Regions from separate parts of the Cupriavidus sp. KK10 genome, predicted to be linked through region 3. Evidence: predicted binding sites of a transcription regulator. Region 3 holds the regulator's gene; each other region holds the start of a gene.
The links. The regulator FNR, encoded in region 3, switches genes on or off when oxygen is low (the NO sensors DNR and NnrR bind a similar motif). The targets are predictions, from matches to a motif close to TTGATNNNNATCAA.

Region 1 (10,307 bases), 2.6 Mb from region 3:
TAAATCGGGACGCTCGGCCGAGGCACGCGCGGTGCTGCAGCGTGTCGCCACCGCCAATCGCGTGTCCGTGGAAATCGGCAACCTGGAGCCGCAGCCGATGGAGCGCAAGTCGGTCTTTGCGCTGTTCGCGCGCGGATGCCGGCGCCGCACCATCTGCCTGCTTGCCGCCTGGGCGCTGATCTCGATCGCCTACTACGGCGTCTTCGTCTATCTGCCGGTCAAGCTGGCGGGCCAGGGCTTTGGCTTCATGCGTGGCCAGGTCTTCCTGATTGTGCTCGCGCTGGTGCAGCTTCCCGGGTTCGCGCTGGCCGCGCACGGCGTCGAGCGCTGGGGCCGCAAGCCGACGCTGATCGGCTTCCTGCTGCTCAGCGCGGCAGGTTGCATGCTCTATAGCCTGGGCCAGTCCACCGCGCTTATCGTCGGCTCGACCCTGCTGATGAGCTTCTCGCTCCTCGGTACCTGGGGCGCGCTCTACGCCTTCACGCCCGAGGTGTACCCGACCGACCTGCGCGCCAGCGGGATGGGCACTGCCGGCGCGATGGCGCGCTTTGGCGGCCTGTTTGCGCCTTCGATCATTGCACCGATCATGGCCAGCCAGTTCACCCTTGCCCTGGCGCTGCTTTCGTCATTTCTTGCCGTGGCGGCAATCGCCATCTACATGGTGGATATCGAGTCGAAGAATCGCGCGCTTGACTAGCGCAAGGCACCGCCGGCCGCTCCCGGCAGTTCAGGGAGCCCGCCGGCGGCTGGCGTGGGCGGGTCTCGAAAGCGAAGCCACGGGCAGGGCGGCCCGCTTCCATTACAATCCGGCTGCAACGGCGCGGCGCGCTGGTCCATCCGATCTCGCCGCCCGCTTCACCTGCTTGTCCCTACCCCGCCGAGCCCTCGCCGCCAGCCATGAAACAAGATCCGCGCTTTCCCAACCTGTTCATCCTCGACCACCCGCTGATCCAGCACAAGCTTTCGCACATGCGCGACAAGGAAACGTCGACGCGCACCTTCCGCGAACTGCTGCGCGAGATCACGCTGCTGATGGGCTACGAGATCACCCGCAACCTGCCCTTGACCACACGCCGCATCGAAACGCCGCTGGTAGAGCTGGAGGCGCCGGTGATCGCCGGCAAGAAGCTGACCATCGTGCCGGTGCTGCGCGCGGGCGTGGGCATGAGCGACGGCCTGGTCGAGCTGATCCCGTCGGCGCGCATCGGCCACATCGGCGTGTACCGCGACGAGCAGCACCGCCCGGTGGAATACCTGGTGCGTCTGCCTGACCTGGAAGACCGCAGCTTCATCCTGTGCGACCCGATGGTGGCCACGGGCTACTCCGCCGCGCACGCGGTGGAGGTGCTCAAGCGCCGCGGGGTCAAGGACGAGGCCATCACCTTCGTTGCGCTGGTGGCGGCCCCGGAGGGCGTGGAAGTGTTCCAGAAGGCGCATCCAGGGGTGAAGCTGTTCGTCGCCTCGCTGGACAGCCACCTGGACGGCGATGCCTATATCGTGCCGGGCCTGGGCGATGCGGGCGACCGCCTGTTCGGCACCAAGAACTGAGTGGTGCGGCGGCGGGCTGGCTTGCGCTTGACCGGCCTCAATAGTCCGCGCCACAGGGCTCCCTACACTGGCGGCAAGCGCCGGCGAGACCTCGCCGGCCGCCATCGCCAACGCAAAGGGAGCCAAGCATGGAAGCCTTCAAGATCCTGTTCAGTACCAGCACCGGCCTGATGAGCCTGGGCGTGATCGTCTTCATCATCGGCATGGGGTGGTTCTTTGCGCGGATGTTCGCGCGCAAGATGCGCGAGGACGCGGCAGCGGCCAAGGCGCAGCAACAGGCGCAGCGCCACTAAGGAAAAGGGCCGCATCGCGCGGCCCTTTCCGTCATTCCGTCAGTCCGTCTTTACTTCTTCTTACCCAGCAGGCTGCCCAGCACACCGCGGATCAGTTCGCGGCCGACCTGCGACCCCACCGTGCGCGCGGCCGACTTGGCCATCGACTCCAGGATCGAATCGCCGCGGCCGGTCTTGCCGGTGCCCTTGGTCAGCGTGCCGAAGATCTCGCCGGCCGTACCGAGCCAGCCGCTGTCCTGCTCACCAGCGGGCTGCCCCGCCGGCGCGCCGCCAGCGCCCTTGCCGTTGCCATTGCCGGCCGTCGCCACGCTGCCGCGCAGCTTTTCATAGGCGGATTCGCGGTCCACGGTCTTCTCGTAGGTGCCCGCCACCAGCGAACTGGCGATCAGCTGCTTGCGCTCTTCCTCCGTCGCCGGGCCGATGCGGCTGCCCGGTGCCAGCACCCAGGCACGCTCGGTCACGCAGGGCGTGCCCTTGGCGTCCAGGAACGACACCAGCGCTTCGCCCACGCCCAGTTCGCTGATCGCGGTTTCCAGGTCCAGCCTGGGATTGGCGCGCATGGTGGTGGCAGCCACCTTGACCGCCTTCTGGTCGCGCGGGGTAAAGGCGCGCAGCGCATGCTGCACGCGGTTGCCCAGCTGGCCCAGCACGGTGTCGGGGATATCGATCGGGTTCTGCGTGACGAAGTACACGCCCACGCCCTTGGAGCGCACCAGCCGCACCACCTGCTCGATCTTGTCGAGCAGCGCCTTGGGCGCATCGTTGAACAGCAGGTGGGCCTCGTCGAAGAAGAACACCAGCTTGGGCTTGTCCAGGTCGCCGGCCTCGGGCAGCTTCTCGAACAGCTCGGACAGCATCCACAGCAGGAAAGTGGCGTACAGGCGCGGCGCGTTCATCAGCTTGTCGGCGGCCAGGATATTGACCACGCCCTGGCCCTTCTCGGTCTGGATGAAGTCTTCCAGGTTCAGCATCGGCTCGCCGAAGAAGACATCCCCGCCCTGCGATTCCAGCGCGATCAGCCCGCGCTGGATGGCGCCGATCGAGGCGGCCGAGATATTGCCGTACTCGGTGGTGAACTGGCCGGCGTTGTCGCCGACGTACTGCAGCATGGCGCGCAGGTCCTTGGCGTCGAGCAGCAACAGGCCGTTGGCGTCGGCAATGCGGAACACCAGGTTCAGCACGCCCTGCTGGGTGTCGTTCAGCTCCAGCATGCGCGACAGCAGCAGCGGGCCCATATGCGAGACCGTGGCGCGCACCGGATGGCCCTTCTCACCGAACACGTCCCACAGCGTGGTCGGGCACGCGCCCCATGCCGGCTCCGGCAGGTTCAGGTCGGCCAGGCGCTGCTTGAGCTTGTCGGACGGCTGGCCGGCCTGCGAGATGCCGGTCAGGTCACCTTTGACGTCCGCCATGAAGACCGGCACGCCCAGGCGCGAGAAGCCCTGCGCCAGCGTCTGCAGCGTGACGGTCTTGCCGGTGCCGGTGGCGCCGGTGATCAACCCGTGCCGGTTGCCCATCTGCGGCAGCAGCACCAGTTCATGTTCGGCGTTCTTGGCGATGAGGATGGGGTCGGCCATGATGTTCCTGGGTTCCGTAAGCGTCTGATAGCGTCTGATGGGATCTGGTGGATCCGGGGCGGCGCGGGCAGGCCCGCGTGATAAAATCCTGGGCTGATTATAGCCAGCCGCCAGGCATATCCGTCACCTGGCGCGCGCTGTCCGAGGGCTTTGCCACCCCGGTTACGGCGTGCATGGCGACCCCGCACAACATCACCGCAGATCACCGCATTCCGCTTCGGAGAGAATCATGGCCGGTCACTCGAAATGGGCCAATATCAAACACAAGAAGGCCGCCGCTGACGCCAAGCGCGGCAAGATCTGGACCCGCCTGATCAAGGAAATCACCGTTGCCGCCAAGCTCGGCGGCGGCGATGTCGACTCCAACCCGCGCCTGCGCCTGTCGATTGACAAGGCCATGGACGCGAACATGCCCAAGGACAACATCCAGCGCGCCATCCAGCGCGGCGTGGGCGGCATGGAAGGCGCCAACTACGAAGAAATCCGCTACGAGGGCTACGGCCTGGCCGGCGCGGCCATCATCGTCGACTGCCTGACCGACAACCGCACCCGCACCGTGGCCGAAGTGCGCCATGCGTTCTCCAAGCACGGCGGCAACATGGGCACCGAAGGTTCGGTGGCGTTCATGTTCACCCACTGCGGCCAGTTCCTGTATGCCCCCGGCACGCCGGAAGACAAGCTGATGGAAGCCGCGCTCGAAGCCGGCGCCGACGACGTCGTCACCAACGACGACGGCTCGATCGAAGTCACCTGCCCGCCCAACGACTTCTCGGCGGTCAAGGCCGCGCTGGAAGCCGCCGGCTTCAAGGCGGAAGTGGCCGACGTGGTGATGAAGCCGCAGAACGAAGTCAGCTTCAGCGGCGACGACGCGCTCAAGATGCAGAAACTGCTCGACGCCCTGGAAAACCTGGACGACGTGCAGGAAGTCTTCACCAACGCGGTAATCGAAGACTAAGCTGCAACAAGCCCCCATCGGCGGCGACCCGGACACAGCCCAGGCCGCCGCCTCTTAGTATGTGTTTCTTTTCTGGCAGTGATCATGAAAGTATTGGTTGTCGGCTCGGGTGGACGTGAACACGCGCTGGCCTGGAAATTGGCCCAGTCCCCCAAGGTGCAGGTGGTGTATGTCGCGCCGGGCAACGGCGGGACCGCGCTCGACAAGCGCCTGCAGAATGTTCCGCTGACCGACCCCGAGGTCATCGCCGCCTTTGCCGAGCGCGAGGGCGTGGCCTTCACCGTGGTCGGCCCCGAGGCCCCGCTGGCCGCCGGCATCGTCGATATCTTCCGCGCCAAGGGCCTGCGCATCTTCGGGCCCACCCAGGCTGCCGCGCAGCTGGAATCGTCCAAGGACTTCGCCAAGGCGTTCATGGAGCGCCACGGCATCCCGACCGCCGCCTACCAGACCTTCTCCGACGCCACCCAGGCGCACGCCTACATCGACGCCCAAGGCGCTCCGATCGTGATCAAGGCCGACGGCCTGGCCGCGGGCAAGGGCGTGGTGGTGGCGATGTCGCTGGAAGAAGCGCACACCGCGGTCGACATGATGCTGGCCGACAACAAGCTCGGCGACGCCGGCGCGCGCGTGGTGATCGAAGAGTTCCTGGACGGCGAGGAAGCCAGCTTTATCGTGCTGGTCGACGGCAAGAACGTGCTGGCGCTGGCCACCAGCCAAGACCACAAGCGCCTGCTGGACGCCGACGCCGGCCCCAACACCGGCGGCATGGGCGCGTATTCCCCCGCCCCGGTGGTCACGCCCGCGCTGCATGCGCGCGCGCTGCGCGAGATCATCCTGCCGACCGTGCGCGGCATGGAAAAGGACGGCATTCCGTACACGGGCTTCCTGTACGCCGGCCTGATGATCGACAAGGACGGCAACCTGAAGACGCTGGAATTCAACTGCCGCATGGGCGACCCCGAAACCCAGCCGATCCTGGCGCGCCTGAAGACCGACCTGGTCGATGTGATGGAGCACGCCGTCAACGGCAAGCTCGACAGCATCGAGCTGGACTGGGACCGCCGCACCGCGCTGGGCGTGGTGATGGCCGCCTACGGCTATCCCGACAGCCCGCGCAAGGGCGATGCCATCACCGGCATCCCGGCCGAGACCGACGACAGCGTGACCTTCCACGCTGGCACCACCCTCAAGGACGGCACCCTGCTGACCTCGGGCGGGCGCGTGCTGTGCGTGGTGGGCCTGGCCGACACCGTCAAGGCAGCGCAGCGCGCCGCCTATGCCGCGGTCGAGCAGATCCGCTTCGACGGCATGCAGTACCGGACCGACATCGGCTACCGCGCCATCAAGCGCTGATCCTTCCCGGCAAACGCCGTTCCGGCCGGCATGGCTGATCCGCCTTGCCGGCCAGCTTTGGACCCGCGCGCCCGGCCAGCGGCCCCAGCCGGTACAATCGTGACAACGTTGTGACGCACCCGGCAGCCGCCAGCGCTGCCGGACGCCGAGCCCGGTCCATCCGCTTTCCGCCAATCATGATCGATTCCCAGGCAGTCCGTGCCTATCTGCTCGGTCTGCAAGACCGCATCACCGATGCCATCGGTGCCATCGACGGCCAGCCGTTCCTGACCGACGCCTGGGAGAAACCGCCCACCGAACGCCTGCGCGGCAGCGGCCGCACCCGCATCCTGGAAGGCGGCGCGGTGATGGAGCGCGCCGGCGTGGGCTTCTCGCACGTGAGCGGCGACACCCTGCCGCCGTCGGCCACCGCCAACCGGCCGGAACTGGCCGGTCGCAGCTTCGAGGCCATGGGCGTGTCGCTGGTGTTCCACCCGCGCAATCCCTATGTGCCCACAGTCCATATGAACGTGCGCTGCTTCCTGGCGGTCAAGCCGGGGGCCGAGCCGGTATGGTGGTTCGGCGGCGGCATGGACCTGACGCCCTACTACGGCGACGCCGGCGACTGCGCGCACTTCCACCGCACCTGCCAGCAGGCGCTGGCCCCCTATGGCGATGACCTGTACCCGCGCTTCAAACAGTGGTGCGACGAGTATTTCTTCCTGCGCCACCGCAACGAGGCGCGCGGCGTGGGCGGGATCTTCTTCGACGACTTCTCCGCGCTGGGCTTCGAGCGCAGCTTCGCCATGATGCAATCGGTCGGCGACGCCTTCCTGGACGCCTACCTGCCGATCCTGCAGGCGCGCAAGGACACGCCCTACGGCGAGCGCGAGCGCGGCTTCCAGGCCTTCCGGCGCGGGCGCTACGTCGAATTCAACCTCGTGTTCGACCGCGGCACGCTGTTCGGCCTGCAGTCGGGCGGACGCGCCGAATCCATCCTGATGTCGATGCCGCCGCTGGTGACCTGGCGCTATGACTGGCAACCGGAACCGGGCAGCCCCGAAGCGGCGCTGTACACCGATTTCCTGCCAGCGCGCGACTGGGCCTGACGCCTGACCTATGGCCAATCCAGCGCAACACCGCAAGCCCGCCGCCGACGCGGGAGAACCGCCGCAACCGTCCGCCCGCCCCTATCGCCTGGGTATCCTTGGCGGCACTTTTGATCCCCCCCATGTCGGCCACCTGGCACTGGCGCGGCTGTGCATCGAACACCTTGGGCTGGATGAGCTGGTGTGGATCCCCACCGGCCAGTCGTGGCAAAAAGGCGACGACGTGACCCCTGCCGCCGACCGCCTGGCGATGACCGAACTGGCCGCCGCGGCGCTTGGCGACAGCGGCGCCAAAGTCCGCGTGAGCCGCATGGAAGTGGACCGCGCCGGCCCCAGCTACACCATCGACACGGTACGCCAGCTGCGCGCCGAATACGGCCCCGAAGCCTCGCTGTGCTGGTTGATGGGCGCCGACCAGCTGCTGCGCCTGCACACCTGGCACGGCTGGCAGGCCCTGTTCGAACATGTGCACCTGTGCACCGCCACGCGGCCGCGTTTTGAGCTGGCGGCACTGGAGGGTCCGGTGCTGGCGGCACTGGCCGAACGCCAGGCTGACACGCACCTGATACAATGCACGCCCTCCGGCCGGATGTGGATCGACCAGACGCTCGCCGTCGACCTGTCTTCCACCCACCTGCGCCAGCGGCTGGCAGCCGGCCAGCCGGCAGATGACCAACTGCCGCCCGGCGTGGCACACTACATTGCCAACCACGGGCTGTACCGCAACGCCCCGGCCAGGGCATGACCGGGGTTGCACCAATCCCGGCGCCCACCCCCAACCGATCTCAGCTGAACAAGAAGACACCATGGATATTCGTAAACTGCAACGCGCCATCGTCGACGGCCTCGAGGATGTCAAAGCGCAGGACATCAAGGTGTACGACACCAGCCACCTGACCGAACTGTTCGACCGGGTGGTGATTGCCAGCGGGACATCCAACCGCCAGACCAAGGCGCTGGCAGCGTCGGTGCGGGATACGGTGAAGGGAGCCGGCGGCCATATCGTGGCGGTCGAGGGCCTGGAAACCGGCGAATGGGTGCTGGTCGACTGCGGCGACGCCGTGGTCCACATCCTGCAGCCGCAGTTGCGCCTGTACTACAACCTGGAAGAGATCTGGGGCGACAAGCCGGTGCGCATGAAGCTGGCCACCGGCGGCCGCGGCCTGGCCAAGGCCAGCGAGCCGATGGACGAGGACGAGGACGAAGCCCCGGTGCGCACCGTGCGCCGCGCCAGCAACCTGCGCCCCGCGCTGGCCCGCCTGCCCGAAGGCATGAAGGAGCCGTCGCCGCCGATGGGCCATGAGGACACCGACGCGGACGCCATCGCCACCATCCGCAAGCCGGCCCGCAAGACCGCCACCAAGTCGGCAGCGACCAAGACCGCCGGCACCCGCGCCGCCGCGCCGCGCAAGACCGCTGCCGGCACCACCGCGCGCAAGACCGCGACCAAGACCGCGGTCAAGAAGGCCCCGAGCAAGACCGCTGCCAGCAAGACCGCAGCAGCCAAGCCGGCCGCGCGCAAGCGCACCACCCGCTCGGCCTGAGCCCCGGCGCGCGGCCGCCAGGCGGCCGCGCAGCATGACCCGTCCTCTGCCCCATGCAACTGGTGATCGTGGCCGTCGGCCACAAGATGCCCGGCTGGATCGAAACCGGCTTCAGCGAGTACGCTAAGCGCATGCCGCCCGAGCTGCGCATCGAACTGCGCGAGGTCAAGCCTGAAACCCGCTCATCCAGCAACAACGCCGCCACCGTGATGCAGCGCGAAGCCGCGCGCATCGAGGCGGTGCTGGGCTCGCTGTCGAAGCAGTGCCGCATCGTCGCGCTGGATGAGCGCGGGCGCGACTTCACCACCGTGCAACTGGCCGCGCAGCTGACCGACTGGCAGCGCGAGGGCGGCGACGTGGCCTTCCTGATCGGCGGCGCCGACGGGCTCGACCCGGCCCTGAAAGCCCGCGCCAGCACCCTGATCCGGCTGTCCAGCCTGACCCTGCCGCACGGCATGGTGCGCGTGCTGCTGGCCGAGCAGCTGTACCGCGCCTGGTCCGTCACGCAGAACCACCCCTATCATCGGGCCTGATCCCGGCTGTCGCCGGAAGGCCCCTCCGCCGCGATGCCCGACACCCTGCACGACTATCTTTACCTCGCCTCGCAGAGCCCGCGCCGCCGCGAGCTGCTGACCCAGCTCGGCGTGCGCTACGAACTGCTGCTGGCCGATGACGACGAGGATGCCGAAGCGCTCGAGGCGGTCCAGCCCGGCGAAACCCCCGACGACTACGTCCAGCGCGTCTGCGCGCTGAAGGCAGAAGCCGCGCTGCGCCGCCGCGAACGCCGCGCGCTGCCCGATGCGCCGGTGCTGACCTCGGACACCACGGTCTGCCTGGGCGGCCGCATCCTGGGCAAACCCGCCGACGGCGCCGATGCCGCGGCCATGCTGGGCGCGCTCTCGGGCAGCACCCACCGCGTCCTGACCGCCGTGACGATCGTGTCGACCACGGGCATGCGGCATGCGCTGTCGATCTCCGAAGTCACCTTCCGCCAGATGCAGCCCGCCGAGATCGAGCGCTACGTCGCCAGCGGCGAGCCGCTCGGCAAGGCCGGTGCCTACGGCATCCAGGGCCGGGCGGCGGAGTTCGTGGAGCGGATCGCGGGCAGCTATTCAGGTATCATGGGCTTACCTTTGTTTGAGACGGCGGCGTTACTTCGCCAGGCTCATCTGCAGTTCTGAGCCGCGCCCTCCGTGCCCAGACAAGACCCGGCCCCCGCGCCGGGCCACCCTATACAGCCGGACCACCGGCGACGCGTTTCACCCGCTATGACTGAAGACATCCTCGTCAACATCACGCCCCAAGAGACCCGCGTCGCCATCGTGCAGCAGGCCGCCGTGCAGGAACTGCATGTCGAACGCACGCTGACGCGCGGGCTGGTCGGCAATATCTACCTGGGCAAGGTGGTGCGCGTGCTGCCCGGCATGCAATCGGCCTTTATCGACATCGGCCTGGAGCGCGCCGCCTTCCTGCACGTGGCCGATATCTGGCATCCACGCGACGCCGACCGCAACAATTCCACCCCGCAGCTGGCCATCGAGAAGACCCTGTTCGAAGGCCAGGCGCTGATGGTGCAGGTGATCAAGGACCCGATCGGCACCAAGGGCGCGCGGCTGTCCACGCAAGTGAGCATCGCCGGGCGCACCCTGGTGTACCTGCCGCAGGACCCGCATATCGGCATCTCGCAGCGCATCGAGGGCGAAGTGGACCGCGAGGCGCTGCGCAGCCGCGTGCAGGGCCTGGTGCCCGCCGACGAGCGCGGCGGCTTTATCGTGCGCACCATCGCCGAGGAAGCGACCGACGAGGAACTCGGCAACGATATTGCCTACCTGCGCAAGATCTGGGGCACGATCCGCCAGAACGCCACCACCCTGCCCGCGCCCAGCCTGCTCTACCAGGACCTGAACCTGGCCCAGCGCGTGCTGCGCGACTTCATCAACGACGCCACC
Region 2 (10,307 bases), on a different replicon from region 3:
GCTGTTGCCTGTACTTGAGTGGGCGCGGAGGATGGTCGGAATGAAAGTCGCGAGAGACCCTCCTGAAGGGGCGTCGGGTCCGGCGCCAATGGAGTAGCACCTCCGCCTTCTCTTTCAAGTGACGCATGCGGACGATTCCAGAGATCTGAGGGTTAGCAGCCCTTGCAGGGATTCGTCGACTTCAGGGACGGATCGTCAGAACGGCGGCGTCGGCCAGTCTGCCCGCACCCATGGGGGCAAAGGTCAGCGCCTCGAGTGGGCGAGCACCGGTCTCTGCGCTACAGCTTGCACCGCCGGCTGCACCACTTGTCCAGCTCCACCGCAATCGTCAATGTCAGCGCGAGCGACAACAGCCCGGCCCACGTCGTAGCCGACACAGGTGTGAGACTGAGCGTGTCGCTTAACCCAGGTATGTACATGGCAGCAATATGGAATGACTGGGCGGCCAGTACGCTGGCCACCAGCATCGGATTGGCGAAGACCCCCTGTCGGAATACGGAGTGGCGCTCCGAACGGCTATTAAACGTCTGCAAGTTCTCAAACAGCACAAACAGTAGCAGCAATTGGTTGCGTGCCTCGTCGATGGGATAGCCGCGGTCGAGCAACCAGTAGAAAGTTGCGAATCCCCCTACGCCCATGACTAGAGTCGAATAGCAGATGCGGCGGATCATTACGCGGTCAAAGATCGGTTCCCGGGGCTTGCGCGCCGGATACGACAGTTCATCGCCCTCCGCGTGCTCGGTAGCCAGAGCCACGTCCTGGATGCCATTGGTCACGAGGTTGAGCCACAGCAGCTGCACCGGCAGCAATGGCATTGGCAGACCCAGGGGAATCGCCAGCAGAAACAGAACCATTTCGGCCGCGCCCGTGGAAACCACCATAAAGATGACTTTTCGAATGTTCGCGTACGCCACCCTGCCTTCATGGATGCCGTTGACGATGGACGCAAAGTTGTCATCGGTGAGGACAATGTCTGCGCTTTGCTTCGCCACTTCAGTTCCCTTTCGGCCCATGGCCACACCGACGTGTGCGTGCTTGAGCGCAGGAGCGTCGTTGACGCCGTCGCCAGTGACTGCCACGAAATGGCCGGTTCTTGCCAGCGACAGGACAATGGACAGCTTCTGGTCCGGACTGACGCGGGCGTAGATGCGCGCACGGCGGGTCAGTTGGTCGAGTCCGTGCGGCCCCTCGCTCTCGGCCTGGCGCACCTGCTCGCCCGTCACGACCTGGTCCGCGTTAAAGCGCAGCCCCGCCTGTGAGCCAATTGCGCTGGCCGTCAACGGATCGTCGCCAGTCACCATCGCCACGTCGATGCCGGCGCTGTAGCAGCGTCGGATAGCCTCGGGGACCTCTGGGCGAACCGGATCCTTCATGCCTGCCATTCCCAGAAAGGTCAGATTGACCAGGTGCCCGTGTCCATAGGACCCGTCCGGCTCCGCATCAATCGTGCCTTCAGCGAACGCCAGCACGCGTAGTCCTTGCGCGGCCAGCGCTGTCTTTTCCCGAAGCAGTGCCTCGCGCCGGATCGGCACGGCATGGCCGCGAACATCCGCCTGGTCGCACATGGCGATCAGCGTCTCGGGCGCTCCCTTGACGAACACGCGGATCGTCTCTTCGTGCCGGTGGAACGAGGCCGCGTACCGCAGGTCTGGCTCATAGGGGATACGGGCCACCAAGGGGTACCGCTGTCGGACCTCATTGGCTACGGTGCCTCCCTTGTGCGCCGCGGCCAGCAGCGCCACGTCCACGCTGTCCCCGGTGCCAGTCCAGCCGTCGCGCTCCCTGGATAGTTGCGCCTCATTTGGCAGCGCCGCGGCCCTCAGCAGGGCCGCTACCTGCGTTCTCGCGTCCTGCTCGGTGGCGCCGGCGGCGCGGATCTTGCATTCGTCCAGGTCGTGCCCGACGTCGAAGGACAGCGCCGTGCCGCCGGGAAGCCGGACATCCGTGACGACGAGCTCGTTCATGGTCAGGGTGCCGGTCTTGTCGGTGGCGATCATGGTGCAGGAGCCAAGCGACTCCACGGCGGGCATTTTGCGCACAATCACGTGGGCCTTTGCCATCCGCCGGATGCTGATCGCCAGCGCCACCGAAATGGCGACGGGCAGTCCTTCGGGGATCGCGCTCACCGCCAGTCCGACCGACATCATGAACAGCTCGCGCAATGCCATGCCGCGCAGCATACCCACCAACACCAGCAACGCTACAGCGACGCCTACCGCCACCGCGATCAGTCGAGAAAAACGCTGGAGCCTGAGAATCAAAGGTGGCTGCGAGATGGATTCGCGGCCCAGTTCCCGCGCAATCCGGCCAATTTGCGTGGCAGGGCCAGTTGCCACCACGATGCCGTGGCCCCTGCCGCGGAGCACCACAGTGCCGGCGAAGGTCAGACACTGGCGGGCGCTCGCTGGGGCGTTGCTGGGATCACGTGCGGAGAGCTTGCGCACCGGTAACGATTCGCCGGTAAGCAGGGATTCATCGCACTGCAGGTCAATGGCGTAGGTCAGTTCCAGGTCGGCCGGCACTCGGCTGCCGGCTTCCAGCACCACCAGGTCACCCGGTACCAGGGTACTTGCGTCGATCTCCTGCTGCACGCCGTCCCGGATCACCGTGGCACGGGGCTGCTCCAGCTTGCGCAGCGCCACGGTCGCCTTGTCGGCCGTATGCTCCTGTGCGGTGCCGATGACGCCGTTAATCAGCAGTACTGCCCCAATGAACAGTGCATCCTTCAGGTCACCCAATGCAAGCGACACCGCCGCCGCGGCCAGGAGGATGTAAATAAGCGGACTAAGGAACTGGCGCAGAAACACCGCGACAACCGACCTCGGGGCCGCCTGAGGCAGCACATTGCGGCCCACCTCCGCCAGCCGCGCACGAGCCTGCGCGGTGGTCAGGCCGGGAGGGACGTGCGCCGGATCGATGCCATCCCGGGTACCGTAAGGTTCTTCGTGAGATCGGGGGCGATCCGTTTGCAACGCGCTGGAGCGATTTTGCATGAGGTTTCCCAAGGGATGCTCGGCGCGGAGCCAGGCGTGTGCACCCTGCGCGTACGCCATATGCGGCCGGCGGGGCCGGACACTGTTCAAGCGTAGGTACCCGTGTGTCCACATGATTGATCCGGATCAACCACTGCTCGGTTCCCCCTCCTAGACTGCCTGTATCAGCCAGCGGCACCCGTGGTGGGGCCAGCGGCTTTGCGCAAGCGTCAAAGGACACCAGCATGCAACTGCAATTCCTCGGCGCGACCGATACGGTCACCGGCTCCAAGTACCTGCTCGATACCGGCCGTCACCAAGTCATGGTCGACTGCGGCTTGTTCCAGGGATACAAGACCCTGCGCCTGCGCAATTGGGACCCACTGCCGCTCGATCCGGCCAAGCTCGACGCCGTGGTGCTGACCCATGCCCACATCGACCACAGCGGGTATTTGCCCCTGCTGGTGCGCAACGGCTTCCGCGGCAGCGTGTATTGCACCATGGGCACCGCGCAGCTGTGCGGCATCCTGCTGCCAGACAGCGCCCACCTGGCGGAAGAAGACGCCGATTACGCGAACCGCAAGGGCTTTTCGCGTCACCGGCCCGCATTGCCTCTTTACACTGCCGCCGACGCTGCACGAGCAATGCGGCGGCTCCAGCCAATGGAATTCGGCAAGCGCTTCCAGGTGGTGCCCGGCGTAGAGGCCGAGTTTGCCCGGGCCGGACATATCATCGGGGCAGCGATCGTCACGTTGTTCGTCGACGGCAAGCGCATCGTCTTCTCCGGCGACCTCGGGCGGCAGCAAGACATCGTCATGCGCGCGCCGGAGATGGTGCGTCAGGCGGATTACCTGCTGGTGGAGTCCACCTATGGCGACCGGCGGCATCCGGATGACGACCCGCTGGATGTGCTCGGCGAGATAGTCAGCCGGACAATTGGCCGCGGCGGCAGCTTGATCATCCCCGCTTTCGCGGTGGGGCGCACGCAGAGCTTGCTGTACTGCCTGCACCGCCTGCGCGAGCTCAAGCGAATCCCCGACGTGCCGGTGTACCTCAACAGCCCGATGGCCATCGACGCGACCATGATTTTCTCGCTGCATCCGGAAGAGCTGCGCATCAGCCGCGAAGAGTGCGCCGCAGCCTGCAATCTCGCCACCCCGGTGCAAAGCATGGAGCAGTCGATCTGGCTGAACCACGACCGAAGTCCCAAGATCATCCTGGCTGGCAGCGGCATGGCTACCGGTGGTCGTGTGGTCCACCATCTTGCCGCCTACGGCCCGGACCCTCGCAACACCATCCTGCTTTCCGGCTTCCAGGCGGCGGGTACGCGCGGCGCAGCGCTGGCCGCAGGGCGGCGCGACATCCGCGTCCATGGCAAGGACATCGCCGTGCATGCGTCGGTGGAGCAGGTGGAGAACCTGTCCGCACATGCCGATGCCGCGGAACTCATGACCTGGCTTGGCGGCTTTCACCAGCCGCCGCGGCGTACGTTTGTCGTGCACGGCGAGCCACAGGCAAGCGATGCGCTGCGCCAGAACATCGAGCGCGATCTGCGCTGGGCGGTCACCATGCCGGAATATCGGCGGTCCTACCCGCTCGATTGATCCAGCCCGGCGCCTGTCATGTGCATCTTTAGGCACGTCTGACAAACCGGAATCACGTTATGGACTTTAGAACCATCCTCGTCGACCTCAGCGAAGATTCTGCCCGGTCGGCACGCATTGAAACGGCGGCACGGGTTGCCGCGAAATTCGGCGGCAGCGTGGTCGGACTGACTGCAACTGGAACAAACCTGGAGCCGTGTCGCGGGGCGGGCGAAGAAGCCGGGCAATACGTGGCGCTTGCCGCCAGCCAGCTGCACAAACTGGTTGCCGGTCACAAGGAAGCCCTCGACACGCTGACCAGGCAAGTGTCGCCGGACATTCCCACCCGGCACATCATTATCGACGCCGAATCCGGCTGGGCGCTTGCCGACGAGGGCCGTTTCGCCGATCTCATCCTGCCCGCGCCGCCGTCGGCGGATGCCGATGTGCCGGCGCTGCTGGCCGGGGTTGCGGAGTATGCGATGCTCAATGCCGGCCGGCCCATCTTGCTGGTGCCGGGCGCGGCCGGCCCGCGCTTTGGTCGCCATGTCGCCATCGCATGGAACGGCGGCAGAGAGGCCGCGCGGGCGGTAGCGGACGCATTGCCGTGGCTCGCGCATGCCAGTGCTGTTTCCGTCCTGGTGGTCAGCCCAGACAAGTATGGTGGTGCCATTGGGGAAGAGGCCTACCGTGACAGCGGGAACCGGCTGACAGCGTGGCTGGCCAGCCATGGCATCAATGCCGATCTGGTTTTCGGGGAGGGCGACCCCGACCACGTTCTGCCGCAACTTGCTTGCAAGGTACAGGCCGACCTGCTGGTCGCCGGCGGCTATGGCCGTTCCCGGCTTAAGGAGCTTGTGCTGGGCGGCACCACCCGCGCCCTACTGCGCCAGGCAGCGTTTCCAGTCTTTATGTCGCACTGAGGTGCGATTACTGCCAGTCGGACCTGGCAGTGCGTTAGCGGAGGCCGTGCCGGGGGCGCCGTTTGGCTAGCACTTTGCCGGGCAAGCCAAACGTCGGGTTGCCGACATCGCCGAGCTGATTCCTGAGCTAGTCTCTAAAACGGCTTCCCACAACAGCGGCTCGGCTGCCGAAGCGCCGAAGAAGCACGAGAATCCAGCCTTGGAACACGCCGGCTCAGGTGCTGAGCGGATTGAGCTTTGGCTTGCAGGACCGTGTCGTCGCTCTATATTCTATTCAGAAGTGATTAAGAAGCCCGGAATCGGCCAGACATTGCGCGTTGCGTGACTAACCCATTCGCCCCCAAAGACAAGGCTCAGCTGTTATCGTTCGAGAGCCCGCGCTCCTATGCTATCGATATGGCGATTGGCAGTGGCGCGGTCGTCCTCTTCGTAGTGCTTGCCTTCGTTTTGCAGGCTACCGTCGAACGGCACCGGGGGCTTTTGGCGCCGTTGGTGCCGCTATTGGGGGGGGGCATCGGGCTCGTTGTTGGTCTCTATTGGATCAGGCTGAGAAGGCTCAGGCGCGTCTCGGGGGGCAGCCGTCAACGACTGGAAGAAAGCGAAGCGCGTTTGGCGGATATCATTCGCTCGTCCATGGAAGCGATCATTACCGTGGACAGCGACCAGCGCGTCGTGCTGTTCAATCCGACGGCCGAAGCCTTGTTTGGCTGGCCAGCGGCGCAGGCGATTGGCCGCCCACTGGGCGATTTCATTCCTGAGCGCTTCCGCGCCGCCCACGCGGAGCATGTGCGCCGGTTTGGGATTACTGGCGTTTCGGAGCGCCAGATGGGGTCTCAACGCCTGGCGCTCTACGCTATGCGGCGGGATGGCAGCGAATTTCCGGTCGAAGCGTCCATCTCGCAAACTGTTCACGGCGCCACCAAGCTGTACGCCGTGATGTTGCGCGACATTACCGAGCGCGTCCGTGCTCAGGAGGCCATGCAGCGCAGTCTTCAACGCGTGAGGGAAAGCGAGGCGCGCCTCGCTGGGATCATCCGTTCCTCCATGGAGGCGATCATCATTGTGGACAGCGACCAGCGCGTCGTGCTGTTCAATCCGATGGCCGAAACCTTGTTTGGCTGGCCGGCGGAGCAGGCGATCGGGCGCCCACTGGGCGACTTCATTCCTGAGCGCTTCCGCGCCGCCCACGCGGAGCATGTGCGCCGGTTTGGGATTACCGGTGTATCGGAGCGCCAGATGGGGCGTCAACGCCTGGCGCTCTACGCCATGCGGCGGAACGGCAGCGAGTTTGCGATCGAGGCCTCTATTTCGCAAACGGTCGACGGTGGCGGCAAGCTGTATACAGTGATGTTGCGCGACATTACTGAGCGCGTCAGTGCCGAAGAGGCCCTACGAAGCTCGCGCGAGGAATTGCAGCAGCTTTCCGACAGTATCCTCGCCACTCGCGAAGAGGAGAAGCGCCGCATCGCGCGCGAACTCCATGACGACCTGGGTCAGCGCCTGAGCGCGCTGAAGATGGACTTAGCCATGCTTGGCACGGACGTGGAGGAGTGTAAGCCCACCGTTGGCCTGCTGGACGAGATCGCAGGCATGAACGCGGTCATTGACGACACGGTGGCCTCTGTCCGCCGTATCGCTAGCGCTCTGCGGCCCGCGCTGCTGGACGACCTGGGTATGCTGCCCGCCATTGAGTGGCTGGCGAACGATTTTGCCAACCGGTATGGTCTGGCGGTGACGGTGGACGGTGTCGACGTCGATGTCCCGGAGCAGACGGCGACCGCGCTGTTTCGCATCGTGCAGGAGGCACTGAGCAACGTCGTTCGCCACGCTAACGCGACCAGCGTGCAGATCCACCTGGTGTGTGACGACGACCGGGTTGGCCTGCGAGTACAGGACAATGGTGCAGGCTGGGACATGAAGCCACACGCCAACGAGCCGCGCAAGTCGCTGGGGCTGTTGGGCATCCGGGAGCGGTCTCGTCTGCTCGGGGGCGCCGTATCGATCGAAAGTGCTCCCGGGAAGGGCTTTTGCTTGAGGGTAGATATCCCCCCGCAACGGAACGCCGGCCTGGGAGGGCCTTGAAATGCTCCAAAGCAACACGATTCTAGGGGAGATCCCCCACGCTTGACAAACTGCCGCCCGGATGAACGCCATAAAGCGCCCGGCAAATCACTCGCGTGGCCGGGCGTTGGCACCACTGCGAAAGGTAGGGCCGCGGCGTCATATCGACAGCACTTTAGGTGACTCATGGATGAGCATCCAATTGCGATCGAGCTTGCGTCGTGCCAACAGTGCCCGGCGCTGGCGGCTTGCCAGCCATCGTGGGGCATCGGGCACATGGCGGGATTGCCTTCTCCGGCACAGACTCTATAGTCCATTGGCATGTTAACGGCAATGAGAGCCTGCTGCCGGCCAACCGGTTCGATGGGAAAGGGAAAATCGCTGAAGGTTCCGTCGCGGCGATGCGCTCTGCGGAACTCGTGGGAAGAGGGGCCTTCCGCGTGATTGTTTTCTTCTCACATGAACAGGGAGACCATGCATGACACGCGTGATGATTGCGGACGACCACGCCGTCGTGCGAGACGGCTTAAGGCACATCCTGGAACGGGCGGGGTCGTTTCAGGTGGTTGCCGAAGCGGCTGACGGTGCGCAAGTACCAAGAATGGTGAGGGAATGCAGTCCGCAGGTCTTGCTCCTTGATCTGTCCATGCCTGGCAGGAGCGGTCTGGAGTTGATCCGCCTACTACGCACCGAAGCCCCGGCCTTGCGCATCCTCGTGTTGACGATGCATGCGGAAGAGCAATATATCGTCCGTGCGTTCCAGGCCGGAGCGGCAGGCTACCTGACCAAGGAAAGCGCGGCCACGGAGCTGGTGTCCGCCATCGGACAGGTAGCGCGGGGTGGTACCTATGTGAGTCAGGGAATTGCAGCAAAACTGGCAAGCGGCCTGAAGGATCAGAGCGATGACTTGCCCCACCTGCGGCTGTCGGACCGCGAGCTGGAAGTGTACCGGCGGCTGGTGCTGGGCGAGCCCATCACGGCGATCGCCATGGCACTGTGTGTCAGCGCCAAGACCGTTAGCACTTACAAGATGCGCCTCATGGAAAAGATGCAAATGCCCAATGAGGCCATGCTGCTGCGGTATGCTATGCGGAACCATCTGTTCGACGACGACGCCGACCTGTAGCAGTCGCGTGTAGTTGAACTCGCCCTGGCATTATGATGTTGAGGCGGTCCCTAGCCCGGTCAGCGCCAAGCGCAGCGCGTCTAGTTCCAGCGTCCTGTCAAAGCAGTAGCTCGCGCCTGCCCGCAGGCAAGCGCGCCGCAGCGGCAGGCTGAGGGCGTCGCTCAGCACGATCACGATGGCATCTGGGATGGCTGACCTGAGTATCCTCACCTCTTGGATCGCGCCGCCACTTGCGGTGCGCAAGCCGATCACGACAACGTCGGGGCGATGACGCATGAGTCTAGTCAGCTCCATGATGGCGCTAGCGCCCGACCCTGCAATTCGTATGCGAGGCAATCGTGCGAAGATGCCAAGCTGCCTGCTTCGGATCGCATTCGCATGCTCGAGCAGGTACACAGTGAGGACCTTGGGTTGGATACTGTCTGGCATGTGGCCAGTATGACCGCCGCCTATTTGGCACAATATAGGAGGCGGCTGAGAGTGGCGTCAGGGCGGCAGAAGGCCGTGTCAGTAATCCCTGACAGCTCGCAGCAATGTCCATTGATCCGGGTTGGATGGCGGCTCGGATTTTCAGGGAAGTCAATGTACCTGCGCCGCGAGACGTCAGCTTGCGCGGCCTAGGTCTTGCCTAGGACCCCGCCCAGCTTAATTGCTGCCGCCACAAGAGCCACCGCGCCGACCGTGATCGCCAGTTCCAGCACCCCCGCACTGACGGATGTGGCCGTGTCTTGATGTAGCCCAAGATCGCGCCCTCCTGCGCACCTACTCTGGATGACATCACCGGCGCAACCGATGCCTGTCGGCGACCGGCTTGTCTTAGGAGATTCCCATGCGCGCGATGGCGCTTGCCGCCTGCCTGCTCTGTGCGGGTCCATTCATTGCCATCCCCGCGGGCGCTGCTTCGGTGGAGTCGCCCGTGGTTCCGGCGGCGCCGGCGGTTCATAACATGAATGGCATCGACTACGTCTCCGGCGGAATCGGGGTGGACCAGGTAGCAGCCATGCGCAGCATTGCCGGCCGCTTCAACGTTCATCTGCACTTTGTGAACGAAGTCGATGGCAGCAGCTTGTCTGACGTCACCGTGACCCTGTTCGATGCGCGGCGCGAGATAGTGCTGCTAGTGATGAGTGAAGGGCCGCTGCTGTACCTGCGCCTGCCGCCAGGCGACTATCGCGCGCTGGTCCGCTCCGCAGGCGCGATCGAATGCCGCTCCGTGCGCGTGCGCCCGGATGGCACCGGACCGTCGTTGATGCTGCGCCTGCCAGGGGATTTCCCTGTCGCGCCGGCGCAGACTGGGACCCAGCGCCACGCGCTGCGGCGCGCGCAGGGCGTTGGCACCGGTGGCTGCTACCGAGGCGGGTGAAGGGAGAGCCTGCGATGCCTTGGTATGCTGACCGATATCTTGCTTCAATGAAGCGGCTGCCGCCGGCAGTGCGCGGAAAGGCGATCGAAATTGCCAACGCCTTGCTCGCCGGCGGCCATGACGAAGGCATGGCAATTCGCGTTGGCATTGCCGGCGCGCGGCGGTAGGCGCGCAGGCATCCGGATCACCTGGCGGGTACGCCGCCACCCGGCCAGGACCGGGATCCCTGGGGACCAATGGCTATGAGGCAGGCGTCCAGCGCATCGTGCGGGACACGCC
Region 3 (10,307 bases):
TGCTGGTGGGCCTGGTCCGCCGGCCGGCAGGCCGCCAACCGGGAATCCGCCATGCTGCCGTTCGCGCTGCCTGACGAAACTACGACAACATCGAGCCGGAACACCTAGCCATGAGCGATTTCATTTCCGAATTCTGGAGTTATTACATTGCCGCCATCGCGCTCGTCGGCATCGTCTGGTGCGTGTGGCTGCTGTTCTCGCAACGCAAGGTCACCAAGACCGCCGGCGGCACTGAAGACACCGGCCATGTCTGGGACGGTGACCTGCGCGAGCTGAACAACCCGCTGCCGCGCTGGTGGATGTGGATGTTCCTGCTGGCCTGCATCTTCAGCCTGGCCTACCTGGTGCTGTACCCGGGGCTGGGTTCGTATGCCGGCGTGCTGAAGTTCTCCACGCAGGGCGAACTTGCCGCGCACCGCGCGGCGCAGGAGAAGATGCAGAACGAGATCTACGCCAAGTACCTGAAGATGGACGTCAAGCAGGTGGCGGCGGATCCGCAGGCGCGCGAGATCGGCCAGCGCCTGTTCCTGAACTACTGCGCACAGTGCCATGGTTCGGACGCGCGCGGCAGCCGCGGCTTCCCGAACCTGACGGACAACGACTGGCTCTATGGCGGCGAACCCGACACCATCCAGCAGACCATCACCAAGGGCCGCAATGGCGTGATGCCGCCGTTTGCCGCGACCATCGACGCCAAGCAGGCGGGCGACGTGGCGCAATACGTGCGCTCGCTGTCGGGGCTGTCGTCGGACCCGATCCGTGCGTCGCGTGGCGAGGGCACCTTCAAGACGACCTGCGTGGCATGCCACGGCGCCGGCGGCAAGGGCAACCAGGCGCTCGGTGCGCCCAACCTGTCGGACAACGTCTGGCTGTATGGCAGCTCGGAAGGCAGCATCGTCGACGCCATCCTGAAGGGCCACAACAACAAAATGCCCGCGCATGAGGAGATCCTGACGCCTGAACGCATCCGGATGCTGACGGCCTATATCTGGGGTTTGTCCAACATCGGGAGTGGAGCCGGGCAATGACCGACGACTCATGTGAGCGGGCGCTGGTGGCTCGCGGGAGAGCATGCCCATGAATGCACCCGGGACCGAAGAAATGGCCCGGGCGGCCGACCTGCAACGGTCGGCCGCTGCGCCGGGCGAGACCTCTGACGAAACGCTCTACGAGGTCCGCCGCAAAATCTACCCGCGCTCGGTGACGGGCGCCTTCTCCAGCTGGCGGGTCTGGCTGGTGATCCTGACCCAGCTGATCTACTACGGCACGCCCTGGCTCCAATGGAACGGCCGCCAGGCCGTGCTGTTCGACCTTGGCGCGCGCAAGTTCTACATCTTCGGGCTGGTGCTGTGGCCACAGGATGTGATCTACCTGGCGGTGCTGCTGGTGATCTCGGCGCTGGCGCTGTTCCTGTTCACGGCGATCGCGGGGCGGCTGTTCTGCGGCTATGCCTGTCCGCAGACGGTCTATACCGAGATCTTCATGTGGATCGAGCGGCGGGTCGAAGGCGACCGCATCGCCCGCATCCGGCTCGATGGCGATCCGTGGAGCCTGCGCAAGTTCCGTCTCAAGGCGACCAAGCACTTCCTGTGGGTGCTGATTGCGCTCTGGACCGGCTTTACCTTCATCGGCTATTTCGCGCCGATCCGCCGTCTGGGCGGCGAGGTGCTCAGCCTGTCGCTGGGGCCGTGGCAGTCGTTCTGGATGCTGTTTTACGCGTTCGCCACCTGGGGCAATGCGGGCTTCATGCGCGAGCAGGTGTGCAAGTACATGTGCCCGTATGCGCGCTTCCAGAGCGTGATGGTGGATCGCGATACCTATGTCGTGACCTACGACGTCGGCCGCGGCGAGCCGCGCGGCAGCCGGTCGCGCAAGACCGATCACTACAAGGCGGGGCTTGGCGACTGCGTCAACTGCAGCATCTGCGTACAGGTGTGCCCGACAGGCATCGATATCCGCGACGGCCTGCAGTACGAGTGCATCGGCTGCGGCGCCTGCATCGACGCCTGCAACCAGGTCATGGACAAGATGGACTATCCGCGCGGCCTGATCCGGTATACCTCGGAAAACGCGATGCGCAAGGCCTTGTCCGCAGCGGCATCGCGCAAGCGCCTGCTGCGTCCGCGCGTCATCATCTATTCCGTGATCTGGGTGGTGCTGCTGGGCGGCTTCATGGCGTCGATCGCGCTGCGCACGCCGCTGAAGGTCGACATCATCCGCGACCGTGGTGCGCTCGGCCGTGAAGTGGAAGGCCGCTGGATCGAGAACGTCTATCGCCTGCAGCTGATCAACACCACCGAAGCGCCGATGAAGATCAGCGTGCGCGCCGACAGCGACGAGCTGAAGAACCTGAAGGTGGAGTACGACAAGCAGGCCGAATCGTTGGCGCCGACGTCCAACCGGTTGCTGCCGATCCGGATCCGCGTGCCGATCGAGGCCGCGGCGCGGGGCACGCACAAGATCAACGTGACAGTGACGAGCGAAGGCACGGAGCGGGGGCAGGCCGAAATCCGGCAATCCACCAGTTTCATCGTGCCGCGCGATTTGTGAAGCTAGGCAGACGCGGACTTAGTCGTCAAGATGAAGGGGGCAAGATGAGTCAGCAAGGCAATCCGTGGTGGAAGGAGCCGTGGCCGTGGCTATTGATGAGCGGCCCGCTGGTGGCGATGGTGGCGTGCGGCGTGACGATCTGGCTGGCGTCCACGCATCCGGACATGCCGGTGCAGGGTGCAACGCGCCATGGCCTGGTGGTGGAGAAGGCCGATGCCGCGCCGCCCAAGGCTGCCGCAGCGAGGCAGCCATGAGGTTGCGCTGGCTGATGTGGGTACTCTGGCCGGCGTTCCTGATGGCTGGCTTTGCGACCGCGACGGTGTTTTCGGTGGTGGATCCCGGTGACCTGAACTTCTTCGGCCAGCCGATCGAAGCGTCCCGCGAATCGGTCTACACCATCGGCTTCCTGATGGCCTGGGTGTTCTGCGCGTTGTCCAGCGGACTGACGCTCTACACCATGCCGACGCGGCTCAGCGATACCGACGAACTGGAATGAGCGGACTGGCGTGAGGTCTGCGCTGCCATGGCCGGATGCGGCACTGGCAGCGCTTGGCCGCTTAGCAGGAGCGGCTGTAGAGTTGCTTGATGCCGTCGATGTCCACCAGCTTGACGTGGCGCTGGCGAATCTGGATCAGGCCGGCTTCGGCAAAGCGAGAGAACAGGCGGCTGACGGTTTCGAGCTTCAGGCCCAGGTAGCTGCCGATTTCTTCGCGGCTCATGCGCATCACGAACTCGGACGCCGAATAGCCGCGCGCCGACAGGCGCTCAGAGAGGTTGATCAGGAAGGCGGCAAGGCGTTCCTCGGCGCGCATCGAGCCCAGCGTGACCAGCATCAGCTGGTCGTGCGTGATTTCCTTGCCCATCAGGCGCAGGAACTGCTGCTGCAGCGATGGCAGGTCGACCGAGAGGGACTGCAGTTCGCTCATGCGGACCACGCAGACTTCGGTATCTTCCAGGGCGGCGGCATCGGAGGCATGCTGCATCTCGCCCAGCCCGTCGAGACCGACGATTTCGCCGGGCAGGTGGAAGCCGGTAATCTGCGAGCGGCCGTCTTCAGTGGTGACGTGGGTCTTGAGCGTGCCAAAGCGCACGGCGTAGACCGCGGTGAGCGGATCGCCCATGCGATACAAGGTTTCACCCTTGTGCACGCGGATGCGTTCCTGTACCAGCGTGTCCATCTTGGCGAGGTCTTGCTGCGACATGCCGACCGGAAGGCACAGCTGCCCCATTGCACAGGTGGAGCAGCGGGGCGACATCTCGGTAATGGGAATGGAGGTGAGCAATTGGAACCTGCTAGAAATGGCAGCGAGGGCGCGATTAGGACATTTTACCGTGCGATGTGATGCGGTAGGGAGTAAGAATTGACATTTGGCGTGCTGATCAGCGTTTTTCTGCTGGCTTTGCTGGGCGGAGTCCACTGCGCTGCCATGTGCGGCGGCGTGGCGCTGGCCGTGGAACAACGCCGCGGCGCGACGGTGACGATCAGTCTGGTGCCCAGCCGCGCCGCCTGGCTGGCCGAGTTGCTGACTATGCACTTGGGCCGGATCTCGACCTATATGCTTCTTGGTGCCGCGCTAGGCGCGCTCGGTGCCTCGGCATGGAAGCAGGATTACCTGCCGGTGCAGCGCTGGCTGTTCGGCGCGGGCAGCGTCATGCTGCTGTGGTCGGGCTGGCGGTTGCTGCGCGGCAACACTTTTACCGTCGACTGGCTGGAGCGGCTGGCGGCGCGCGCCGGCGCAACGGTGGCGCGGCGGCTGGGTGGCCTGGCAGGCGCCATGCCGGCGTTTGTGCGGGCGCGAAGCGGACTGGCGCGGCGTTATGGCGTGGGCCTGGCGTGGGGGCTGGTGCCGTGCGGCATGGTCTATGGGGCGCTTACGCTGGCGCTGCTGGCGGGCAACGCGGCGTCCGGCGCACTCGTGATGGGCGTGTTCGGGCTCGGCACATTGCCTAATCTGCTGGTGCTGTCCGGCCTCGCGGGCTACTTGCGTACGCTGTCGCGACGTCCCGGCGTGCGCTTGGGGGCCGGCCTGGCGGTGATGGCGTTCGGCGCCCTTGGCATTGCGCGAGCGGTGCTGCTGCCACATTCGCTGGCCGAGCATGGATTCTGCCTGGTGTTCTGAGGCGCCGGCGCCGCCCGGGCAACGGATGATGGTTGCAGGCGGGGGCGGGAATGCCATACAATCGCCAACATTGCGGTATCGCGCGGCATAGAATGAGCCGCGGTAAGCAGCGGGCGAGCAGCGCCAGGCGGCCTTCCTACCAGAAGGCGCGTTCAGGGCAGGGGAAGCGGAAGGTTTTCGATGCCCGTCCCGTCCCCGCAGTCCATCCGGTTCAAAAGATCTGGTTCAAAAGTCCGGCTGGCACTGCGGTGTTGGCGATGCCGGCCTTGCTCCCGATACCCGTTTTTCTTGCGTCCGAGGCCTTCAGTTCGCTGACAGCGACGTCCGATATGTGCGGGCGCGCTACGCAAGAGGTTTGCTGGCCGATCCATAACGGCACGCGAACGATCTCCTGCCGGAACGACCCGGCAACTCGATGCAAAGATAGGGAAGTGCACGGCTTGGATGCAGCAGGTATCCGGCTAGCTGCGCAATGAGATGGCGGTGGCTTTCGTACCGCTGTATCCAAAATCTCCGATGCCCCGGATCCGTCCGGGAGCAGGTGCAAAGACAGGCTGCACACCATCAACATGAATACCCAAGAGGCGAAGATCGTCCTCGAGACGGCGCTGATCTGCGCGCAGGAACCGTTGCGCGTCAATGACCTGCGGCGGCTGTTTGACGACGACGTCGGCGCAGACACCATCCGCGTGCTGCTTGAGGAACTGCGCCAGGACTGGCGGCCGCGCGGCGTGGAACTGGTGGCCCTGGCCAGCGGCTGGCGCTTCCAGAGCCGGCCGGAAATGCGTGAATACCTCGATCGGCTGAATCCCGAAAAGCCGCCAAAATATTCGCGCGCCGTGATGGAAACACTGGCGATCATTGCCTACCGGCAGCCGGTGACCCGCGGCGATATCGAGGAAATCCGCGGCGTAACGGTCAGCACGGAAGTGGTCAAGAAGCTTGAGGACCGCAGCTGGATCGAGGTGATCGGACACCGCGACGTGCCGGGCAGGCCGGCGCTGTATGCGACGACCAAGGCATTCCTGGACGATCTTGGGCTGCGTACGCTGGATGAGCTGCCGCCGCTGGAAGACGCCCAGGCGCAGGCGCAGGCAACCCTGCTGGAACAACAGGCCATCAATTTTGAAGATCTGGCTGCAAACAAGGCAGCCAGTGCCGACGAGGAAGCATTTGCCGACCCCGCCGCGCAGGCAGCGGATGTGGCCGAAGCATCCGTCGCGAACGAAGCCGAGACGACCGACCCGGTCGACCAAGGCGCCAATGGCTTTGACGTGCAACCGCTGCAAGCTGCAGCCGACGATGCCGCCGAGGCCGCTTCCACCGAACCAGCCGCACCCAATCCGGACGGGGCGCGGGGCGATTTGCCGGACAACGGCACCCCGCCGCACCCGAGCGAGCACGACGAGCGCGTGCCGAACTGAACAACATGCAACATCCGATAGTGAATATCTTGTCTGATTCCGTTGAGCAAGACACCCGCAATGCGGGCGCACCCGCCGACACCGGCGCCGCAGAACCCGGATCGGGCAGCGAAGCCGCGCCCCGCCGCAAGGGGCTGCGCCGCGGGCTGAGGAACCTGGTCGCATCGCGCCGCCAGGCAACGCAGGACCGCGGCGAGGGCGCCGAAGGCGCCAGCGCCGGCGGCCAGGCCGATGCCGGTGAAGCGGGCGCCGCCCAGGCGGCGGGCGGCGCGCGCGGTGGCCAGCGCGGCCGCGGCAAGCGCAAGACGGGGCAGGGCGAGGGCGGCCAGGGCAGCCAGGGCGGCCAGGGCACCAGCAAGGCAGACAAGGTGGACCGCGCGGCCAGGGCCGAAGGCACCGACAAGCCCGAGCAGCCCGGCCGCAAGCGCAAGCCGGTCCAGCGCTCAGGCAAGGCGGCGGCGCCGGGCGAGGCGCAGGGCGCCGGCGCGCGGCAGCAGGGCCGCCGCAAGGATGGCGGCAAGCCGCAGGCGCCCCGCAAGGGCCAGGGCGGCGGGGACAAGACCGCGGCGAGCAGCGAAGACCTGTTCCGCTTCGTGATCTCCGAGCAGTACGACACTGAAGACACCGTCATCCCGCGCACCAAGGCCAAGCCGGTGCGCGAGCTGTCGGCTGACGACGACGCGCCCAAGCTGCACAAGGTGCTGGCCGAGGGCGGGCTGGGCTCGCGCCGCGAGATGGAAGAACTGATCCTGCAGGGCCGCGTTTCGGTCAACGGCCTGCCGGCCCATATCGGCCAGCGCATCCTGCCGGCGGACCAGGTCCGCGTGAACGGCAAGCTGATCCACCGCAAGGTGTCGACCAAGCCGCCGCGCGTGCTGCTGTACCACAAGCCCGCCGGCGAGATCGTCAGCCAGTCCGATCCGGAAGGCCGTCCGACCGTGTTCGACAGCCTGCCGCGCATCAAGAGCGGCAAGTGGGTCGCGGTGGGCCGCCTGGACTTCAATACCGAAGGTCTGCTGATCTTCACCACGTCGGGTGACATTGCCAACCGCTTCATGCACCCGCGCTACGGCGTGGAGCGCGAGTACGCGGTGCGCACGCTGGGCGAGCTGGCCGAGGCCGACCGTCAGCGCCTGCTGCACGGCATCAAGCTCGATGACGGCGAAGCCAACTTCCTGCGCATTGCCGACGGCGGTGGCGAAGGTGTCAACCAGTGGTACCACGTGGCCCTGACCGAGGGCCGCAACCGTGAAGTGCGCCGCATGTTCGAGGCGGTCGGGCTGACCGTGTCGCGCCTGATCCGCACCCGCTACGGCCAGTTCCTGCTGCCGCGCGGCCTCAAGCGCGGCCGCTGGCAGGAAGTCGAGCCCAATGACGTCAAGGCGCTGATGGCCGGTGTCGGCCTGAAGGTGCCCGGCAAGGGCGAGCAGGCCCCCAAGGGCGCTACCAAGGTGGGCGGGCGCAAGCAGCGCACCGAAGCCGCGATTGCCGGCATGCCGATGCCCACGGGTATGGATGGCCTGCCGCGCTTCGACCAGGGCGGTGCCCGGGGCGGTGGCGGCGGCCGCAGCAGCCAGCCGGATCCGATGAGGACCTCGATGGGCTATATCAGCCACGGGCCCACGTTGCTGACCTCGCACGCGGCCAACCTGGGTGGCGGGCGCGGCACTGGCGCACGCCAGGGGCGCGGTGGCGCCGGCATGGGCGGCATGGGTGGCATGCGCGGTCAGGGTGGCCAGGGCGGTCTGGGCGGCCAGGGTCAGGGCAAGCCGCGTCGTGGCGGTGGCGAAGCCAACGGCAATGTGATGCCGAAGGCGTCGAAACCGGGCGGTAACCGTTCCCCGCGCGGAGGCAGTGGCGGTGGCGGCGGCAACCGTGGTGGCAACCGCGGCGGCAACCGATAAGCGCTGATTGCGGCGCATGGCGGGCTGAATGCCCGCCGGCGCCGGGTTCAGTGCGCGGAAATGTCTGGCTTTTGCCTTTTCGACATAATCCGCGTATAATTCAAGTCTATTCAAAAAGCCATCCTCGTCGAGGATGGGCGAATGATGGGCATTGCGCCCATTTTTTTTTGGTTCGCCCGTTTTTCGGTTCTCTCCGCTGGAGCGGGGGGATGGCGGACAGGCAGGGCTGCAGCAGGGTCGTCCCGGACGGCACCGGCGGGTTTGCCTGCCACGGTGTTGATGGCCATTACTCGGGATAACAGTGCATCTGGCAGATTTGATCGAAACCACCCTAAGCGGCATGGGATATGAGCTGGTCGAGCTCGAGCGTGCCCCGGCCGGATTGCTGCGTGTCTATATCGATCAGCCTGAAACCGGCATTGCCATCGAGGATTGTGAAAAGGTGAGCCGCCAGCTCACCCACGTGTTCACAGTCGAGAACGTCGACTATGAACGCCTCGAGGTTTCGTCGCCCGGACTGGACCGGCCGCTGAAGAAGCTGGCCGACTACGTTCGCTTTGCCGGCGAGGAGGTGCGCGTGACGCTGCGCCTGCCCGTCAACGGACAGAAGAACTTCACAGGCATCCTGCGCGAGCCCACCGGCGCGGCGGGCGAGGAGAAGATTGGCCTGGAGTTCGAGGGCAAAGATGGCCCGGCGCTGCTGGAATTTGCCGTATCCGATGTCGACAAGGCACGCCTGGTGCCGGTGATCGACTTCAAAGGAAATCAAAGAAAAGGGAACAAGCAATGAGCCGCGAAGTTCTGTTGCTCGTCGATGCGCTTGCGCGTGAGAAGAACGTCGACAAGGATGTGGTATTCGGTGCCCTGGAGGCGGCGCTCGCCTCGGCCACCAAGAAGCGTTTCGAGGAAGACGTGGATATCCGTGTCGCGATCGATCGCGAGTCGGGCGAGCATGAAACCTTCCGCCGCTGGCTGGTCGTTCCCGACGAGCTGGGCCTGCAAGAGCCGGACAAGCAGATCCTGCTGTTCGAAGCCCGCGATGAAACCCCCAGCATCGAGCTGGGTGATTTTATCGAGCAGCAGATCGAGTCGGTCGAGTTCGGCCGCATCGGTGCTCAGGCTGCCAAGCAGGTAATCCTGCAGCGCATCCGCGACGCCGAGCGCGAGCAGATCCTGAACGACTACCTGGATCGCGGCGAGAAGATCATGACCGGCACGGTCAAGCGCGCCGACAAGAAGGGCCTGATCGTCGAGTCCGGCCGCGTGGAAGCGCTGCTGGCCCGCGACCAGATCATCCCCAAGGAAAACCTGCGCACCGGTGACCGCGTGCGTGCGTATATCCTGAATGTGGACCGCGCCGCGCGCGGCCCGCAGATTGAACTGTCGCGCACCGCGCCCGAGTTCCTGATCAAGCTCTTCGAGAACGAAGTGCCGGAAATGGAAGAGGGCCTGCTGGAGATCAAGGCGGCTGCCCGTGATCCGGGCGTGCGCGCCAAGATCGCCGTGGTCGCGCATGACAAGCGCATCGACCCGATCGGCACCTGCGTGGGCGTGCGTGGCACGCGCGTCACCGCGGTGCGTAACGAGATCGGCGGCGAGGCCGTGGACATCGTGCTGTGGTCGGAAGACCCGGCGCAATTTGTGATCGGCGCGCTGGCGCCGGCGCAGGTGCAGTCGATCGTGGTGGATGAAGAGAAGCACAGCATGGACGTGGTGGTCGACGAGGAAAACCTCGCCGTCGCCATCGGCCGCAGTGGTCAGAACGTGCGCCTGGCGTCCGAGCTGACCGGCTGGCAGATCAACATCATGACGCAGGAAGAATCGGCGCAGAAGCAGGCCGAAGAGAGCGATGTCGTGCGCAAGCTGTTCATGGCCAAGTTGGACGTGGACGAGGAAGTTGCCGACATCCTGATCGAGGAAGGCTTCTCCACGCTGGAAGAAGTGGCTTATGTCCCCATCAGTGAAATGATGGAGATCGAGGCCTTTGACGAAGACACCGTCAACGAGCTGCGCAATCGCGCGCGTGATGCGCTCCTGACGATGGAACTGGCCCGGGAAGAAAAGGTGGAAGAGGTGTCGCAGGACCTGCGCTCGCTCGACGGCCTCAACCCGGAATTGATCGGCAAGCTGGCCGAAGGCGATATCCATACGCGTGACGACCTGGCCGAACTGGCCGTGGACGAGCTGGTCGAGATGACCGGTGTCAGCGAGGAAGAAGCCAAGTCGCTGATCATGAAAGCACGGGAACATTGGTTCAACTGAGGGACACGCCCGGGCCGGCCTACACTTGGCCCGGGCGCGCTTTCCGC

Region 1: KB879_RS04530 (DUF3149 domain-containing protein) is a predicted target of FNR. The motif match lies at 1,576-1,589, and genes of this name have one in related genera.
Region 2: KB879_RS37690 (MBL fold metallo-hydrolase RNA specificity domain-containing protein) is a predicted target of FNR. The motif match lies at 3,110-3,123, and genes of this name have one in related genera.

The regions. Positions count from the first base shown of each region.
Region 1 is NZ_CP073677.1:915,874-926,180, reverse strand. Features, by position in the region: gene KB879_RS04540 (MFS transporter) at 1-697, shown strand, start outside; gene upp (uracil phosphoribosyltransferase) at 898-1,548, shown strand; gene KB879_RS04530 (DUF3149 domain-containing protein) at 1,677-1,841, shown strand; gene KB879_RS04525 (helicase HerA-like C-terminal domain-containing protein) at 1,892-3,418, opposite strand; gene KB879_RS04520 (YebC/PmpR family DNA-binding transcriptional regulator) at 3,648-4,373, shown strand; gene purD (phosphoribosylamine--glycine ligase) at 4,458-5,726, shown strand; gene hemF (oxygen-dependent coproporphyrinogen oxidase) at 5,903-6,814, shown strand; gene KB879_RS04505 (nicotinate-nucleotide adenylyltransferase) at 6,825-7,559, shown strand; gene rsfS (ribosome silencing factor) at 7,621-8,358, shown strand; gene rlmH (23S rRNA (pseudouridine(1915)-N(3))-methyltransferase RlmH) at 8,412-8,891, shown strand; gene KB879_RS04490 (nucleoside triphosphate pyrophosphatase) at 8,925-9,539, shown strand; gene rng (ribonuclease G) at 9,627-10,307, shown strand, end outside.
Region 2 is NZ_CP073678.1:1,348,977-1,359,283, forward strand. Features, by position in the region: gene KB879_RS37680 (NUDIX domain-containing protein) at 1-97, shown strand, start outside; gene KB879_RS37685 (HAD-IC family P-type ATPase) at 279-2,993, opposite strand; gene KB879_RS37690 (MBL fold metallo-hydrolase RNA specificity domain-containing protein) at 3,218-4,576, shown strand; gene KB879_RS37695 (universal stress protein) at 4,636-5,478, shown strand; gene KB879_RS40670 (PAS domain S-box protein) at 5,800-7,560, shown strand; gene KB879_RS37705 (response regulator transcription factor) at 8,018-8,665, shown strand; gene KB879_RS39995 (DNA-binding response regulator) at 8,696-8,941, opposite strand; gene KB879_RS37715 (hypothetical protein) at 9,495-10,028, shown strand; gene KB879_RS37720 (carboxypeptidase-like regulatory domain-containing protein) at 10,269-10,307, opposite strand, start outside.
Region 3 is NZ_CP073677.1:5,029,226-5,039,532, reverse strand. Features, by position in the region: gene KB879_RS23490 (cytochrome oxidase) at 1-108, shown strand, start outside; gene ccoP (cytochrome-c oxidase, cbb3-type subunit III) at 111-1,028, shown strand; gene ccoG (cytochrome c oxidase accessory protein CcoG) at 1,102-2,550, shown strand; gene KB879_RS23475 (membrane protein) at 2,595-2,804, shown strand; gene KB879_RS23470 (hypothetical protein) at 2,801-3,046, shown strand; gene fnr (fumarate/nitrate reduction transcriptional regulator Fnr) at 3,108-3,833, opposite strand; gene KB879_RS23460 (sulfite exporter TauE/SafE family protein) at 3,912-4,670, shown strand; gene scpB (SMC-Scp complex subunit ScpB) at 5,240-6,094, shown strand; gene rluB (23S rRNA pseudouridine(2605) synthase RluB) at 6,100-7,998, shown strand; gene rimP (ribosome maturation factor RimP) at 8,300-8,788, shown strand; gene nusA (transcription termination factor NusA) at 8,785-10,260, shown strand.